DNA from 3 places in the Sphingomonas fuzhouensis genome. Region 3 is predicted to be linked to each of the others. Evidence: riboswitches for the same ligand, from Rfam matches in the RefSeq annotation. Region 3 holds a riboswitch; each other region holds the start of a gene.

Region 1 (5,742 bases), on a different contig from region 3:
CCTGGGGTTACTGGTTCGTGATCCCCATCGCGATCGTCGGCGCGGCGGTCGGGGCATTGTCGTCGCGCGATACGGGGCGCAATCTGAACCTGATTCTCATTCTGATCTTCGGCCTTCGCCTGATGCTGGGCGGCGGCTTCATCTAAAACGACGAACGGCCCGGCGAGTCTCCCCGCCGGGCCGTCCTTCAGCCAGTCCGCCAGTTTAGCGGCAGCGGACCTGACCGCGATCGATCTGCTGGCCCAATAGCGCGCCGCCGCCCGCACCGATCACGGTGCCGAGCAAACGCGAGCCGCCGCCCGCAATCACATTGCCCAGCGCGCCGCCCGCCAGACCGCCGATCACCAACCCGGTGGTGCCGTCATTGCGGCGGCAATAGAAACGGCCGTTCATGCCGCGATAGATGCGGTCGTTCCGCCCCAGCGCGCGCGGCTGATAATAGCGGCCGTCGCGATAATAGCGCTCGGGATAATAGCCGCGCTGGCCGGGCTCGAATCGGTTATAGTCGTAATTGCGCCAGCGGACGTTGCGCATGTCCTTGCGATAATCCTTGCGCGCATCGCGGATATCCTCCCGATATTCCCGGCGCGCCTTGCGGATGTCGCGCGGCGAATCGGCACGGCGGACATCGCGGTTATAGTCGCGGCGGGCATCGCGGACGTCTTCGCGATATTCCTGACGTGCTTCCCAACCATTGCGCTGCGCCTCGGCAGGAATGGCGGCAAAGGCGGTGGCGGCGATGGTCGCCGTCAACAGAGCGATACGCATCACTATACTCCCGTTGATGATGGGAGGAAGAACCCGCCTCTACGCGCGTTGTTGCGTGAACCGAAAACTACCTTGCATTCACTATAGCGACAGCATCATCTGTTTGATTTTCCAAACAAAAGGGGCGCCACCCGAAGGTGACGCCCCTTGCCCCTGCGTGACAAAAAAAACCGGTTTAGCGGCAGCGGCGGTTGCTCGTGCCGCGCTCGATCTCGCGGCCCGCCAGCGCGCCGACGGCGGCACCGCCCAGCGTGCCCAGCGTGCGGTCGCCGCGCGTATCGATGGTGCGACCCAGCAGCGCGCCCGCGACGCCACCCACGACCAGGCCGGTCGTGCCGTCCGGCTTGCGGCAGCGGACGCGGCCACGGTCATCGCGCCATTCGCGATACTTGTAGCGGCGCTGCGCATCGGCGGCGGTGGCGGGCAGGACCAGCGAGGGGACGACCATCGCGGTGCAGCCCAGAGCAAGCATCAACTTCCGCATGACAAACTTCCTTTCGAATTTGATCTGACGCCGTAACGTCCTACTTCTACTGTCCGTTGCATGAACATGAGATAACGTCGCGTTCATGTAAACCATGCCCTTTCCGATAGGGAAAAGCGCCTTTAGGGTCGGCGCCGATGCTGCCCCAACCGACCGCCATGCTGCCCGCCGTGATGCCCTGGCTCGATCTGGCGGGGCTCGCCGTGTTCGCGGTGTCGGGCGCGCTGGCGGCGGCCAAGCATCGCCAGACGATGGTCACGCTGGTCTTCTTCGCGCTTATCACCGGAGTCGGCGGCGGCACGCTCCGCGACCTGCTGATCGATGCGCCGGTTTTCTGGGTGCATGATGCGCGGGTGCCGCTGGTCTGCCTGATCGTCGCGGTGGCAGTGTGGCTCACGCCCGAGCGCTGGTGGCGCGGGAGCGCGCTCGACTGGTTCGACGCGGTCGGGCTGGCCGCCTATGCGGTGTACGGCGCGGCCAAGGCGAGCGGCTATGGCATCACGCCGATCCCGGCGGCGATGCTGGGCGTGGTTTCGGCCTGTGTCGGTGGGATCATCCGCGACGTGATCGCGGGGGAACCATCGATCCTGATGCGCCCCGAACTCTATGTCACCGCCGCCGCGCTGGCATCGACCAGCTATGTGATCTTGACGCAACTGGGCGTGCCGCTGGCCGGGCCGATCGCGGCGCTGGCAGGCTTTCTGTTGCGTGGGGCGGCGATCCATTACCGCATCGCCCTGCCCGCCTATCCGGCCAAGGGGTGGGAGGACCGGGGCTAAAGACGGATGACAGGAGATAGACTGCCCCCTCCCCTCACGTTCACCGCCCCAGCATCAGCTCGGGCCGCACCACCCGATCGAACGTCGCCTCATCGACCAGCCCCAGTTCCAGACCCGCTTCCTTCAGCGTCTGTCCCTTATGATGGGCATGTTTGGCGATCTTGGCGGCATTGTCATAGCCGATCTCGGGCGCCAGCGCCGTCACCAGCATCAGCGAGCGGTCGAGCAACTCGGTGATCCGGTCGCGATTGACCGTCATCCCCTCGACCGTGCGGGTCGCGAAGCTCTCCATACCGACCGACAGCAGATGGATCGAGCGCAGCACATTCGCGCCGATCAGCGGCTTGAAGACATTCAGTTCCAGATGGCCCTGCAGGCCGCCGACCGTCACGGCGGCATTGTTGCCGATCACCTGCGCCGCGACCATGGTCAGCATCTCGCACTGGGTCGGGTTGACCTTGCCCGGCATGATCGAGCTGCCCGGCTCGTTGGCGGGCAGTTCCAACTCGCCCAGCCCCGAGCGCGGGCCGGAGCCGAGCAGGCGGATGTCGTTGGCGATCTTGGTCAGCGCCACCGCCAGAACGTTCAGCGTGCCGTGCAGGTCGACCAGCCCGTCATTGCTCGCCAGCGCCTCGAACTTGTTGGGCGCGGTGACGAAGTCGAGGCCGGTGGCGTCGGCGATCTCCGCCGCGATCGCCTCGGCAAAGCCATGCGGCGCGTTCAGCCCGGTGCCGACCGCCGTGCCCCCTTGCGCCAGCGGCAGGATATTGCGGTGGAGCGTCCCCTCGATCCGGTCGCGGGCATTGGCCAGTTGCTGGACATAGCCCGAAAATTCCTGACCCAGCGTCAACGGCGTCGCGTCCTGCAAATGGGTGCGGCCGATCTTGACGATCGCGTCCCATTCCTTCGCCTTGGCATCCAGTGCGGCATAGAGCCGGTCGAGCGCCGGAAAAAGCTGCTTGGTCACGGCCAGCGCGGCGGCGACGTGCAGGGCGGTCGGGAAGGTGTCGTTGGACGACTGGCCGCGGTTCACATCGTCATTGGGGTGGACCGGCGACTTACCGCCGCGCGTACCGGTCAGCATCTCGTTGGCGCGGCCCGCGATCACCTCATTGGCGTTCATGTTGGACTGGGTGCCCGATCCGGTCTGCCAGATGACGAGTGGGAACTGGTCGTCATGGCGCCCGTCGATCACCTCCTGCGCCGCCGCCTCGATCGCGTCGGCCTTTTCTGCCACCAGGCCATGGCCGCGATTGATCCGCGCCGCCGCCTTCTTCACGATGGCGAGCGCATGGATGATGCCGATCGGCATCTGCTCGCGCGCGCCAAAGGGGAAATTCTCCAGGCTGCGCTCGGTCTGCGCGCCCCAATAGGCGCTGGCGGGGACTTCGATGGGACCGATCGAGTCGGTTTCGGTGCGGGTGGTGGCGTTCTGGGTCATGCGTCAGGGACTCACCGATGGGGCCAAGGGTTCCGGTTACATAGTCGTCATGACGCCGACAGACGAGGGTGCAACACTTGCCACCCCGCCCCCATCCGCCTATCGCCGCCCTCGCGACAGGTTCCTTGAAAGAGGATGAAAAGGGAATGGGGTGCGACACCCCGGCTGCCCCTGCAACTGTAAGCGGCGAGCCGTCCGCCACGACGCCATTGGGCCAACGCTCGAGAAGGCGGCGGACCGGTGCCGACCCGCGAGCCAGGAGACCTGCCCGTCGCGGTCGTCCTTCGGCTGGTCAGGGTGTACCGGACGAAACGGGGCTTTCCCCTCGCGCGGCGACAGCGCCTATGGAGACTTGCCCGATGTACGAGCCATTTTCATGCTGAAGCCCGCCGCGAACGGCCCCGCCGTGGTCGCCTGCAACACCTGCCGCCTGTCCGACGACGCGCGCGAGAACGACCAGGGCCAGCGCGGCGGCGCGCTGCTGGTCGAGGCGCTGCGCCGGGTGCAGGCGTCCGATCCCGCTTATACGCATGTCGCGGTCGAGGAGATGCCCTGCCTATTTGCCTGCCAGTCCTTCTGCACCGTCCATCTGCGCTGCCCCGGCAAGGTCGGCTACGTCATGGGCAAGTTCACCCCCGATGAGGATGCCGCGCGCGCCATATTGGACTATGCCCGTGCTTATGCCGACAGCGACTGGGGACAGGTGCCCTACAAGCAATGGCCGCAAGGGGTGAAAGGCCATTTCCTGACCCGCACCCCCCCGGAAGGATTTGTCGTCGAATGACCGCTTTTCCGACGATCGCCGCCTTTGAGACGGCGCTGGCAACCCTGCCCCAGGCCGATGACCAGGCCCGTGCCGCCGCGACCGCGCGACAGGGCCAGTTGACCAAGCCGCCGGGCTCGCTGGGGCGGTTGGAGGATATCGCGATCTTCCTCGCCGCCTGGCAAGGGGTCGAGCGCCCCCGGATCGATCGCGGCCGCGTGGTCATCTTCGCCGGGAATCACGGCGTCGTCGCGCGCGGGGTCAGCGCCTTTCCCCAGGAAGTGACCGCGCAGATGGTCGCCAATTTCGCCCATGGCGGGGCCGCGATCAATGCGCTGGCGGCAGCCGCCGGGCTGGAACTGGCCGTCGTGCCGCTCGACCTCGACCGGCCGACCGCCGACTTTACCACCGCCCCCGCGATGAGCGAGGCGGAATGCCTGGCCGCGCTGTCCGACGGGGCGGAGGCGGTGGGCGATGCCGACCTGCTGGTCCTGGGCGAGATGGGGATCGGCAACAGCACCGCCGCCGCCGCGCTGGCCGCCGCCAGTTTCGGCGGGGAACCGGCGATCTGGGTCGGGCCCGGCACCGGCGTCGACGCGGCCGGGCTGTCGCGCAAGGACGCGGCGGTGGCCGCCGGGCTGGCGCTGCACCGCGCGCATCTGACCAGCGCGTTCGAGATATTGCGCCGTCTCGGCGGGCGTGAGATCGCGGGCATGGCCGGCGCAGTGCTGGCCGCGCGGATGAAGCGGATACCGGTGGTGCTCGACGGCTTTATCGGCACCGCCGCCACGGCCCCGCTCGCCTTCGCCAATCCCGCCATCACCGCCCATTGCCTGTCGGGCCATTGCTCGGCCGAGCCGGGCCATACCCTGCTGCTCGCGCGGCTGGGGCTGGTGCCGATCCTGTCACTCGACATGCGACTGGGCGAGGCGAGCGGCGCGGCGGTGGCGGTCCAGGTCATCCGCTCGGCGATCGCGGCCCATGCGCATATGGCGACCTTTGCCGAGGCGGGCGTGGCGAGCGCGTGACCCCCTTCCGCCTCCATTTGCTTCGGCATGGCGAGCCCGAACTGACGGGGCGGATGTTGGGGCGGACCGACAGTCCAGCCACGGTCGAAGGCATCGCCGCCTGTGTCGCACGGGCGGGAGGGCTGAGCGTGACCCGCCGCATCGCCTCCGACCTGTCGCGCGCGCGCGCCTCTGCCGAGGCGATCGGTCCGGCTGAAATCGATCCGCGCTGGCGGGAGCTGGATTTCGGCGAGTGGGACGGGCTGGCGGCAAGGGACATCGAACCGGAGGCGCTGCACCGTTTCTGGGCCGACCCCGATACCGCGCCCCCGCCGTGCGGCGAACGCTGGTCCAATCTGGTCGCCCGTGTGGGCGGCGCCATCGCCGATCTGGCGCCGGAGCCGACGCTGATCGTCACCCATGGCGGTGCGATGCGCGCCGCGCTGCATGTGCTGTGCGGCTTCGACCTTCGCGCGCTTTGGTCGTTCGCGCTGCCCTAT
Region 2 (5,742 bases), on a different contig from region 3:
CAGGCCGTAATCCCAGTATGCCGCCCCGCCGATCAACCGGATCAGGATCGCCTTCGCATGAACCAAAGTCTGCTCGACATAAATGTCGACCGACAGCGGATGGACCAGCGCCGCCAGATTGGCGAGCCGCAGCGACCAGGGGAATCCCCCTGCCCGCCAGCCCGCCGCAAAGGCGCTCAGGTCGCTGTCGGAGAAGGACAGCACGACCACGTCACCGGGGCGCTGCCCCAGATCCTGTGGGACGGCCTGTTCCTCCAGCCCATGGCTCTCGCGAAAGACGAGATGCACCTGTTCAGCCCTTCAGCACGGCCTCGATCGCGGGCCGGTCGATGCGGTCATGTTCAGCGATAACGACCAGCTGCGTGCCGCGCGCCTCGCCTGCGCCCCAGGGGCGGTCGTAATTGGTGCGCACCCGGCGACCGACCGCCTGGACCAGCAGCCGCATCGGCTTGCCCGCCACCGCCGCATAGCCCTTCACGCGGAGAATATCCTGCTGCTCGGCCAGCGTGACGATGCGTTGGGTGAGCGCCTCGGGGCTCTCCACCTCGCCCAGCATCACCGAGATGCTGTCGAAATCGTCATGCTCGTGATCGTCCGCACCGTCATGGTGCGAGGGGCGCGCGGCGATATCGTCCTCGGCGGCGGCCTCCAGGCCCAGCACGATCTCGGCGGAGACGATGCCGTCGACCGCCTCGACCATCGGCAGCGGGCGTGGGGCCTCGGCGGCGATGATGGCGCGCGCCTTGGCGACACCCTCCTGCCCGGCAAGGTCGGCCTTGGTCAACAGGACGATGTCGGCGCAGGCCAGCTGGTCCTCGAACACTTCCGACAAGGGGGTTTCATGATCGAGGCTGGGGTCGGCGGCGCGCTGTGCCTCGACCGCGTCCAGATCGGGGGCGAAGCGGCCCGCCGCGACGGCCTCCGCATCGGCGAGCGCCACCACGCCGTCGACGGTGATGCGCGAGCGGATCGCGGGCCAGTCGAACGCCTTCAGCAGTGGCTTGGGCAGTGCCAGCCCCGAGGTCTCGATCAGGATGTGATCCGGGCGCGGCTCCATCGCCAACAGCTTTTCGACCGTGGGGATGAAGTCGTCGGCGACGGTGCAGCAGATACAGCCATTGGCCAGCTCGACGATATTCTCCGCCGGGCAGTCGGGGATGGCACAGGACTGGAGGATGTCGCCGTCGACGCCCAATGTGCCGAACTCGTTGACGACCACCGCCAGGCGACGGCCGCCTGCGTTTCGGATCAGGTGACTGATGAGCGTGGTCTTGCCCGCGCCCAGAAAGCCGGTGACGATGGTGACGGGGACCTTGGATAGGTCACGCATGGTAATTCTCCGACGCGCCGGACGAGCGAGCGCGGAAGGGGCCCATCGCCGGAGCGGTGACGGACGGGCGCTGTCGAATGCGTCCGCCCCGCTTGTCGGCGACCGATGCGGCCCCGGCCGCATGGCTTCGTCGCTCCCCGACGGAGAACCGTGCCCCGACCACCCCCTGGGTCCAGGCAAGAGCGACCATGACGCCGGCAGGTCTCCTGGCTCGCGGGTCGAAGCGAAGGAGATGCGCCTTCCCGGATTGGCTCCAGTGGCCGTGCCTATAACAGCACCAGCATCGCTCGCTCACCGCTTACAGTTGCAGGGACAGCCGGGGATTTTCACCCCATTCCCGTTAAAGCCCTTGCGGGCACCGGCGCGATCTTCGAGGGCTTTCGCTCCCGATCAGCGGCATTTATCCCGCCGCGCTGGGCTTTGCAATTCGCGCCTCCATCGCCGCGAACCCGCGCCAGCGATAGAGGAGGAAACTCGCCCCCCAGCAGACAACGAACAGCCCGACGATCGCAAAGCCCAGCACGTTGAAATGCTCGGACAGCGCGCCCGCATAACGGAACGGCCCCGCCGTCCAGCCGAACCGCTCGGCCAGCAAGGCGGTCGCCTGGATACCGCCGATCACCAGCGCCACCAGCGCGGAAACCAGCGTGATCGTCATATTGTAATAGAGCTTGCGAAGCGGATGGACGAACGCCCACTCATAGGCGCCCAGCATCACCAGCCCGTCGGCGGTGTCGATCAGCGCCATGCCGACCGCGAACAGCACCGGGAAGACCAGGATCGTCGCCAGCGACACGCCGTCCGCCGCGTGCGACCCCGACAGCCCCAATATCGCCACCTCGGTCGCGGTGTCGAAGCCCAGCCCGAACAGGAACCCTAACGGCGCCATGTGCCAGCTGCGCCGGATCAGCCGGAACAGCGGGCGGAACAGTCGCGACAGCGGCCCCTGCCCCGAAAACAGCATGTCGGCATCGGCCTCGGCCATCGGTTCCCCGCGCGCGACACGCCGGAAGCGGGTCCAGACGTCGCGCAGGATGATCAGGTTCATGATCGCGATGGCGAACAGGAAACTGGCCGAGACGATGGTGGCGATCGTCCCGCCGCTTTGCCCGAACGCCTCGAAGTCGGACAAGGTACTCGCCGCCAGCGCCACCGTGGTCGCTGCGATCAGCACGATGGCCGAATGGCCGATCGCGAACCACAGGCCGACCGCAATGGGACGCTGGCCGTCCTGCATCAGCTTGCGGGTGACATTGTCGATGGCGGCGATGTGATCGGCATCGACCGCGTGCCGCAGCCCCAGGCTATAGGCGAGCAAGGCGGTGCCCAGCATCAGGCTGTTGCCCGCGAACACGCTGAACGCCCAGCCCCAGACGGCGATATTGACGATGACCAGCGCCCCCATCAGCAGCGCGACGCGGTGCTTGAGCGGTGGACGTGTCAGCGAGGTATGGGCAGAAACTTCGGACATGGGTGGATAACCTCCCCCAAAGCGCCATGGCGACTGGCGGCCGACCTTCCGCTCGCGCGGTCGTCCCCGGTCGAAGGCGGGCGCGCGCCCGGCCGGGTTCCGATTCGTGTCGGCCAGGTGGCGTCGCTCGAATGATACAATATATCCTAGCCATGACCACCCCCTGGATCGCGGCAAGAGCGACTCGCACCGGCAGGTCTCCTGGCTTGCGGGTCGAAGCGTTCCGCGATGCGGCCTTCCCGGATGGCTCCAGTGGCTGTTCCCTGTTGCAGGAACCGGCATCACGCGCTCGCCGCTTACAGTTGCAGGGACAGCTGGGGATTTTCACCCCATTCCCGTTTCAAGCCCCGAAGGGCACCGGCGCGATCGACCGGCGGTGGAGCTGAAAGCCCCTGCCGGTCGGCACGGGGATAGTCTGCGGCGGATGGAGGCGCAAACCGCTTTATCGGGCGGTGCGCGCGGCTTAATCCCGCTGCCATGATCGATGTGAGACGATTGCGGCAATGGGCCCCGGCGGCAGCGTGCCTGGTGGCGGCGTGTTCGGGCGGGAATTACCGCCCGGTCAGCGATTTTCCGGTGCGGATCGGCAAGCCCTATACGGTGCGGGGCATCACCTATGTTCCCGCCGAGGACACGACCTATGACATGCTGGGCTATGCCAGCTGGTATGGCAACGAATCGGGCAAGCGTACCGCGAACGGCGAACGCTTCCGCCCCGGCTGGGCCACGGCGGCGCACACCACCTTGCCCCTGCCCAGCTATGTCGAGGTGACCGCGCTGGATACCGGGCGGCGGATCATCGTGCGGGTCAATGATCGTGGACCCTTCGCGGGATCGTCCCGAATCATAGACCTCTCGCGCGGTGCCGCCGAGCAGCTGGGCCTGCGCGCGGTCGGTAAGGCGGCGGTGCGGGTGCGTCGGGTGGAGCCGGACGAAAAGGACCGCGAACGCCTGCGCCACGGCAAGGCGGCGCGGCCCTTGCCGCCGGTATCGGATGCAGTGCGGGCGAATTTGCTGTCGCAGATCGCGGCGGCGGGGATGGCGGTTCGGTAAAAACAGCAGTTCCGCCAGTTTCGGGCGTTCGGGCGGGCGGAATGCACGCCCGGGTCAGTAGAATGAGCGGAGCGTAATCGCCCGGGACGGACCGTCGCAAAGCTTCAGTACGTGGCGAGTGCCGGATGCCGCCCTGCTCCAATAACCATCGAGCAACTCCTGCGAGACCGGCCTACCGTCGATCGCACATATCTCGGCCCCCGCTTTCAGCCCCGCCGTCATCGCGGGCGAGTTCCGCATGACATGCGCGATGGCCCATCGACCGTCGCGAACGAACCCCTGTATGCCGTCTCGGCTTCTCTTGATCGGAGCAGCAGGCCGGGTTCGAGGCTCCAATGTCATCTGCCCTGCGGTGAGATCGACCGTCATGTTATAGGCGCGCAAGGTCCCCATTCCGACCAGGGCCTGGATGCCCGATCCCACCCAACCGCTAAACTCAATAGTGGCATAAGCGTCGGCAACCTTATGCTGGCCGATCATGAAGTCCGTCACTCGGCCCAGCGGCTGAGTCGCGGTGCCGCCCGCACCGATCGATGCTATGTCGGTCTGAGGCTTGAATCCCGCCACCTCGGCTATTCTCGCGGACAGGGACATTGGATCATCACTGCCCGTGTCGATCATGACCGGTGACACGGACTTGCCATTGACCGAGATGTCCGTGACCAGTCTGGAATTATTCGGGCCAACCCTGATCGGGATGCCGTCGCTCAGAGGGATCGTACCGCTTTTCATCAATCGGAAGCGATGATGATCCTGATCGACCTGCCATTCGAAGGGGCCGAGCAAGGGTAGGCCGATCACGACATCGACGCCTTTCAAATTCGAAACAGCAAGGTTGCTGAGATCAAGGACGGTGACGGCACCGGGCTTTATCGTGCGAAAGACACCGACGTCGATCGCAACGGAGGGTGTGGTGTAATATTGGGTTGGTCCCCCCACACTAAGGGGCGGCTTGCCCCATGGCGTCAACGGGAGGTGATGGGCGTCCGCATAGGATTTGCTGACGGCGAGATAGTCGAATCCGGTGTCGATCATGGCCTTGGCGGGCTGACCGTTCAACATGACGGGGATGACGATGTGGTTACCCTCAGGATTGAAGTCTATCCACCCCGATCCCGCATCCGGTATCCAGAACAATGGCGGGTTGGTAAATGTGGCTGGCAGCGGAGTAGTAGCGTCCTGCGCTTGCACGGGCATGACACCGACAATTGCAGCATAGGCGACAAGCAATTTGCGAGCTGCAGCTGCTCTTCGTTCCCGTATCGCCGCCAGTTTGCTCACCATCGCCCCCCAAAACTCTGATGCCGTTCCATCAGATGGGTACAATGCATCCTCTTATGGCGTGCTTGCAAGCCATCGCCTCGGCCCGGGCCAATTCGGCCCGCCATGACGCCAAACCTCCGGCCCTCACTCCGCGCGAGACAAGCAGAACACGCCAGAAACGAAAAAAGCAGGCTTTCGCCCGCTTCATCGTCGTCCACCGATGTCAGTAGAAGATTGGTCGGGGCGACAGGATTCGAACCTGCGACCCCCACACCCCCAGTGTGATGCGCTACCAGGCTGCGCTACGCCCCGACCGAGCGGCGGCCTCTAGGCGGGTTTTATCCGGGATGCAAGCCTTGATGTTGCGATACCAGCAACACCACATCCGCCTCTCCATTGCGCCTGTCCGCCTGCGATGGTAGCGGGCAGGCTATCCGACATGGGGGCTTGTCGATCGTCATCGGTCGACACGTACCCGTGCCCATTCAGCATAGACGGGTCCGAATGTTCATTCCCTTCACCGCTCAGGCAGCAACCGGGGCCGCTACGTCCGGCGGAGCCGCCTCGTTCCTCAGCCTCGCGCCGCTGCTCCTCGTCTTCGTCGTCTTCTATTTCCTCATGATCC
Region 3 (5,742 bases):
ACCGCGATGCATGGCCCGGCCACCCACATCACCGCCTGCCGCCAAGCCTCCCGGTCGCGGCGCAAGATGGTCGGGTAGATCCAGTGCGGCACCGAGCCCAGCCAGTTCCACACACGCTGTGTCCGCGTGGTCCGCTGCACCGGCTGGCCGGTCATGCTGGAGATATAAAGTTCGGTTCCCGCGTCATCGACCAGCGCGACTTTCCACAAGGGGCGATGCCGGTCGAACCCGCCCGCCACCGTCCATTGGTCGTCCGCGATCCGCTCGACGGTGCGAACCGGCCCGGCGAACCGGGTCGCGACGCGCCTGGCCCGTGCGGCGTCGACGGGAGCGACCGCACCGCCCTCCGCCGACAGGATGCGGGTGTCGCCTGCGCGGCTCTCGATCCGCCAGACCGGCGCTCCGTCGCGCATCTCCAGCGTGATCCGCCGCGCGTCCGGCGCTACCGGCGCGCGTCCTGCCCGCGCCCAATCGATCGGCTGCGCGCCCGCCCAGATCGCCGCCGGGCTGAGCAACGGATAGGGGACGTAGAGCATCACCAGCCCGCTTGCGAACCACATAGCGAAGAACAGGCAGGTGACGATCCCGACCCAGCGATGGGTGAGGAAGGCGAGCCGCAAGCCCGCCTTCCCCCAAGGCCGGTCAGAACCCGGCACGAAGCGTCACGTCGAGTGCACGCGGGCGGCCCAATATCCATTGCTGGTCGCCATAAGCGGTGACGGCATAGGCCTTGTCGAACAAATTATAGACGCGGACATCGACCGCCAGGCGCGGCGTCAGCGCATAGGACAAGGTGGTATCCACCGTCGCATAACCGGGAATGCGGAACGCCTCGCCATTGTCGGAGAAACGCCGCCCGACATAACGCAGCCCGGCGCGCGCCTGCACCTTGGCCGACGCATCCCAGCGCAGCCAGAGATTGGCCAGCGCCTCGGGCACATTGGGTGGGGTCCGGCCGCTATAATCGACGCCGCCCGAGCGGAAATCGTCGAACCGCGCATCGAGCAGCGTGCCGTTCGCGTCGATCCCGAAGCCCTGCGGCAGATCGAGCGTCACGGCGGCTTCCACGCCTTGCGACGACCGCTGGCCGACCTGTTCGACCGGACTACCAAGCGTGCGCTGGACGAGCAGCCCCGTCTTGACGATACGATAGGCGGCCAGCGTCGCGGTGCCGTGGCCGTTCGCGAACAGCCATTTGGCCCCCGCCTCGACCTGATGGCCGCGCGCATTACTGAACTGCACCTGCCCGGTCGATACGGTGGTCAGCGTGCCCAGCGGATCGACGCCGGTGGCATATTGCGCATAAAGCGACAGGGCCGGCACCGGCTGATAGACCAGCCCCGCCCGCCAGGTCGCGTTGCGGAACGTCTTTTCCAGCACGAAGCGATCGGGCGTAGCGACGGTCCAGCGACGGACATTGTCGACCTCGTAGCGCACACCGCCGACCACCGACCATTTCGGGCCGAGCGTCACCCGGTCCTCGGCAAACACCGCCAGCGCGGTGGTGCGGGTGCGATAGCGCGGGGCGATTCCTTGCGTATCCAGAAAGCGACCCGGATCGAAGGCGAAGGGATCGACCGCATCGACCTGCTCGACCGAACCGAAGTCGTTCTCATGGGTGAAGCGGACCAGATTGGCGTCCAAGCCGACGACCAGGGCATTGGTAACGCCCGGCGCGATTCCGGTGCGCCAGGTCGCGCTGGCCTGATCGCCCCATTGGGTCAGGTCGTGGCGGATGCCGTAATTGCTGCTCCGCCGGATCGTGCCCGGCGTGCCCGCCGATCCGTCGGCGCAGGCGCCGCTGGCCCCCACCCAGCAATAGCTTTCCAGATTGCGCCAGAAGCGGTCGCTGGTCAGGACATAGGCGATGTTGGACAGGCTGACCGAAGCGCTCGGCGTCCAGTCGACCCGGATCAAGGCGCGGTCGTCGCGGAAGCGCATCCGCGCATCGCCGACATTATAGTTGCGATCGCGCACCGCCAAGTTCAGCCGCCCGTCGATCAGCGGGGTGCCGAAATAGGTCATGGGCCGCTGGTCGCCATGATCGCCGCGCACCGTCACCGCCAGTGTCGCGGACGGGGTCCAGCGCAGCGTGCCCGACAGCGCGACGCTGTCCGACCGCCCCCGATCGACATAGCCGTCCGACCGGTGATAGCTGGCATCCACCCTATAGCCGAGCGTCGGGGTCAGCGGCCCACCCAGCCCGGCGGCGGCGCGGAAACTGTCCTGCGCGCCGTATCCGATCTCGGCCTGGCCATGGGTCTGCGCGGTGGGCGCGCGCATCACGACATTCACCGCACCGCCCAGCGCCCCCTGCCCATAGAGAACCGAGGCGGGGCCGCTCAACACGTCGATCCGCTCGACCATCCAGGGGTCGGTGGGGAAGGTGATCGTCCCGGCCGCCGGGAACAGCCGCACGCCGTCGATCAGTTGCAGCACCGATCCCTGCCCCGAAAATCCCCGCGCGGCCAAGGCGGTGCCGCCATTGCCCGGATCGGCGACGCTCGACAGGCCGGGCGCACGCGTCTCCGCCTCCACGATCGACAGGTCCCCGCGCGCGCGGATCGTGTCGCCGTCGAGCGTCATGATGCTGGCGGGCGTCTCCAACGGGGTCAGGCCCAGCCGACTGCCGGTGGCGTTGGGCGTATCGAGCGCCGGTTTCTCACGCGACCCGATCACCAGCACGGTGGGATCGCCTGCCTGCTCCTCAAGCTTTTGCGCCCCGGCCTCGGTCGCCCCTAGCAGTAGCGCCGCACCGCCCCACAGGCCCAGTCGGACCTGTCCAATTCTGTTATGATATATCATTTTATTGCCCATAGCGTCTTGTCGCGAACAAGCCGAGGCCTTCCGATCGTTGCCGAACGGCCGGATGCCATGCGTGCGGCACGCCAATTTCCGCATTCCCCATGGCCACCCATGCGCCTCCGCCACTTATGGCGTCGCTCGTCGGAACGGACCTAGCCTCGACCATCCCCTGGACCGGGCATGAGCGACCTGACGCCGGCAGGTCTCCTGGCTCACGGGTCATCGCGGGAACATGCGCCTTCCCAGGTTACCCCAGTGGCTGGATCGCCCCTATGGCCGATCCGTGCAGTTCCGCTCACCGCTTACAGTTGCAGGGACAGCCGCGGATTCGGGCCAAAGCCCTCACCGTGTTCCCTTTTAATCCCCCTTGTCGGGGGAACCGGCGCGATCATATCACCGGATCATTCCGGCCGCGCATCGCTAAGCGGAAGCCTTATGATGCGTCAAGCGGGATGAGGTGGCGGCACGCTTGCGCTATGGCGGCGGGATGGCACGCAAGAACCGCTATCTGACCGCGACGATGCCCGATGGCTATGTGAAGACGATCGGCCCGACATCGCAGCCCTTCACCCATTATTGGCGGATCGTCGCCGATCTGGGTGGCGGCAAGACGGACGTGTTCTGGGGCCACGCCAAGTCGCGCAAGGCGGCCATGGCGAACGATGCCGCCATGGCCGAAGCGGTACGGCAGCGCGGTTGGGTGGGCTATCAATTCGAGGTGGTCGAACTGGTGGAGTCGGACGAGCCCCCCGAAGGAGGGAAGAAGGCCTCCCCTGCCAGGCGAGGTCGCAAGGCGAAAGCCTGACCGGGGACGTTCCCATATTCCAGCGCCGGGCATCAGCGATGGCGATCCGGTCAGGAGGCGCGCCGCATCCTGGGGCTTTGGGGTGGGGCAAAGCCGGGATCGACGTCGAAGCGCATGGCCGAGGAGACGAGCGTGCCGCCCCGCAACGGCGACGCTGATGATGACGGCCCCGATGCCTGGGCTCAGTCCGCTGCCCCATCGGTAATCGAGGATTTGCGCCCGGCCCGCGCAGCGATCCCCGCGCCGATACCGAGGCACTGAGAAAGGCTCGGATCAACAGCCTCCTCTATGTCTCACCCGATACCGGCCATGAGTTTCAGACCTGTCGGCGCAGCCTTCCGGCCATGGTGCCGCTACTCTTGCGGAATTGAGGGGGATGACAGGGCCGGGGTCAAGCTGCCCCCGGCCCTGTCGCCATCGGCCAGGATCAGTTCCGCAGGCTGTCGGGAACGATACCCCCATTCTCGGCAAGCTTCGCCATCACGGCCTTGTGAAGCGCGATATTCTGCTCGGCCGAACCATCCTCGGCGGCATGGACGCCCAGTTCGTCGGCCAGCTGCTTGCGTGCGGCAAGGCTGGAATCGAGGTCGAGCAGCTTGAGCAGGTCGACGATCGAGCTTTGATAATGGCCCCCGCCGCCCTTCATGGACGCCATTTCGGACAGGACCGCGCCGACATCGACAGTTTGCGGTGCGGACGCGGGGGCGGCGGGCGCCGGGGCCGCCGGTGCGGCTTGGGTCGGGGCTTGGGCCGGTGCGGGCGTCGGCTGAGCCGGACTGGGGGCAGGCGTCGCCTGGGCGTTGCCGCCATGGTGGAATATCTTGTTCAGAATATTGCCGAAGATGCTCATGGGCTGGTTCCTTCGCTGTTCGGTTCGCGGCGATGCGCGCTTCAACGACGTAGCGGCCCATCCGGGTCCACCGCATGGGAACGTCATCGCCCGACAGACGCTTATCCCCCATCTCCTTCGCAATTTCAGGGGTTTGCCATGACCATCCGTACGACACTTATCGCCACCACCGCCCTTCTCGCGCTGGCGGGCTGTGGCCGGAACCAGGATAATGCGTCGACCTACACGACGAACGGTGCCGATACCGTCAACCAAGCGGATACCACCGCGCCCGCCTCAACGCAGACCGCAACGACCAGCGCCGCGCAGAGCTTTGCCAACACGGCCGCGGCCAGCGACGCCTTCGAGATCGCAACGTCCCAACTGGCGTTGACCAACGGCGCTTCGGCCTCGGTCAAATCCTTCGCCCGCAAGATGATCGAAGCGCATGAGACATCGACCGCCAAGCTGAAGACGTTGACCGCCGGAATGACGCCCGCCCTCACCCCCAACCCGGCTCTGAACGCCGAGCAGCAGCAGACGCTGGATCGGCTGAAGGGTCTGAACGGCAAGGCGTTCGACGAAGCCTATATCGCAGGCCAAACCGCCGGACACCAGCAGACGCTGGACGCGCTGAAAGCCTATGCCACGACCGGCGATGCCCCACAGCTCAACACCTTCGCGACCGACCTGATCCCAACGGTGACCGCGCATCTCAACATGGCCAAAGGGCTGAAGGCGTAACATCGACAGCGTTCGACGGGCGCAGGCGCATCCGAATGCCCCAGAAAGGCGAGCATGGTCGACATGCTCGCCTTTCTCAAGATGATGAGGGCTGAAAGGCTGTCCCGGGTTCAGCGCCATAAAGTCGGACAGCACAGCCTCAGCGACATGGCACCCGCCGCATTTGTCGACCAGCCCTGTGATCTGCCTCCGCGTCATCGAACGGATTTAAGCAGTTGCCGAATTCCGTGCGAGAGGCTCACAGGGCGAACCTATGCGGCGGTCACCGCCGATCGAAAGGCATTGGGCTTAGTGCCCTGATGAACGAGGGAGAGTGATTGGCGATCGCCTATTGGGCGGCCTTTGCAAGTGCGCCGCCTCTGCAAGAAACGCTGAAAGCGTTTTGGCGAACGAACAATCGGCAATCTCTCCGAAATCTGGTGGCGAGTATCGCCACCCCACCCTTTGTCAGATGATCGACGAACGGGAGGCAGAAAGGGCTCTCTGATTGCGCGAAACGCCACTGTCGACCAAGGGCATCATCCGTCTTGTAGGTCCAATTCCAAGCGTGGGTGGCCGA

The links. Region 3 has a riboswitch for cobalamin ahead of U1H82_RS18025 (TonB-dependent receptor). Riboswitches for the same ligand answer to the same signal wherever they lie in the genome.
Region 1: it holds a riboswitch for cobalamin, as region 3 does, so the genes downstream of both, U1H82_RS00630 (DUF1636 domain-containing protein) here and U1H82_RS18025 (TonB-dependent receptor) in region 3, are expected to answer to the same signal.
Region 2: it holds a riboswitch for cobalamin, as region 3 does, so the genes downstream of both, U1H82_RS00520 (HoxN/HupN/NixA family nickel/cobalt transporter) here and U1H82_RS18025 (TonB-dependent receptor) in region 3, are expected to answer to the same signal.

Annotation. Positions count from the first base shown of each region.
Region 1 covers NZ_JAXSQY010000001.1:128,137-133,878, reverse strand. The annotation lists gene U1H82_RS00655 (hypothetical protein) at 1-146, shown strand, start outside; gene U1H82_RS00650 (glycine zipper 2TM domain-containing protein) at 205-768, opposite strand; gene U1H82_RS00645 (glycine zipper 2TM domain-containing protein) at 944-1,252, opposite strand; gene U1H82_RS00640 (trimeric intracellular cation channel family protein) at 1,390-2,031, shown strand; gene fumC (class II fumarate hydratase) at 2,072-3,472, opposite strand; cobalamin riboswitch at 3,574-3,758, shown strand; gene U1H82_RS00630 (DUF1636 domain-containing protein) at 3,849-4,256, shown strand; gene cobT (nicotinate-nucleotide--dimethylbenzimidazole phosphoribosyltransferase) at 4,253-5,263, shown strand; gene U1H82_RS00620 (histidine phosphatase family protein) at 5,260-5,742, shown strand, end outside.
Region 2 covers NZ_JAXSQY010000001.1:104,627-110,368, reverse strand. The annotation lists gene cobN (cobaltochelatase subunit CobN) at 1-288, opposite strand, end outside; gene cobW (cobalamin biosynthesis protein CobW) at 293-1,330, opposite strand; cobalamin riboswitch at 1,510-1,708, opposite strand; gene U1H82_RS00520 (HoxN/HupN/NixA family nickel/cobalt transporter) at 1,731-2,801, opposite strand; cobalamin riboswitch at 2,976-3,178, opposite strand; gene U1H82_RS00515 (septal ring lytic transglycosylase RlpA family protein) at 3,279-3,854, shown strand; gene U1H82_RS00510 (aspartyl protease family protein) at 3,909-5,135, opposite strand; tRNA gene U1H82_RS00505 (tRNA-Pro) at 5,353-5,429, opposite strand; gene yajC (preprotein translocase subunit YajC) at 5,622-5,742, shown strand, end outside.
Region 3 covers NZ_JAXSQY010000013.1:457-6,198, reverse strand. The annotation lists gene U1H82_RS18030 (PepSY-associated transmembrane domain-containing protein) at 1-620, opposite strand, end outside; gene U1H82_RS18025 (TonB-dependent receptor) at 643-2,805, opposite strand; cobalamin riboswitch at 2,986-3,204, opposite strand; gene U1H82_RS18020 (hypothetical protein) at 3,293-3,610, shown strand; gene U1H82_RS18015 (DUF3597 domain-containing protein) at 4,038-4,460, opposite strand; gene U1H82_RS18010 (DUF4142 domain-containing protein) at 4,599-5,183, shown strand.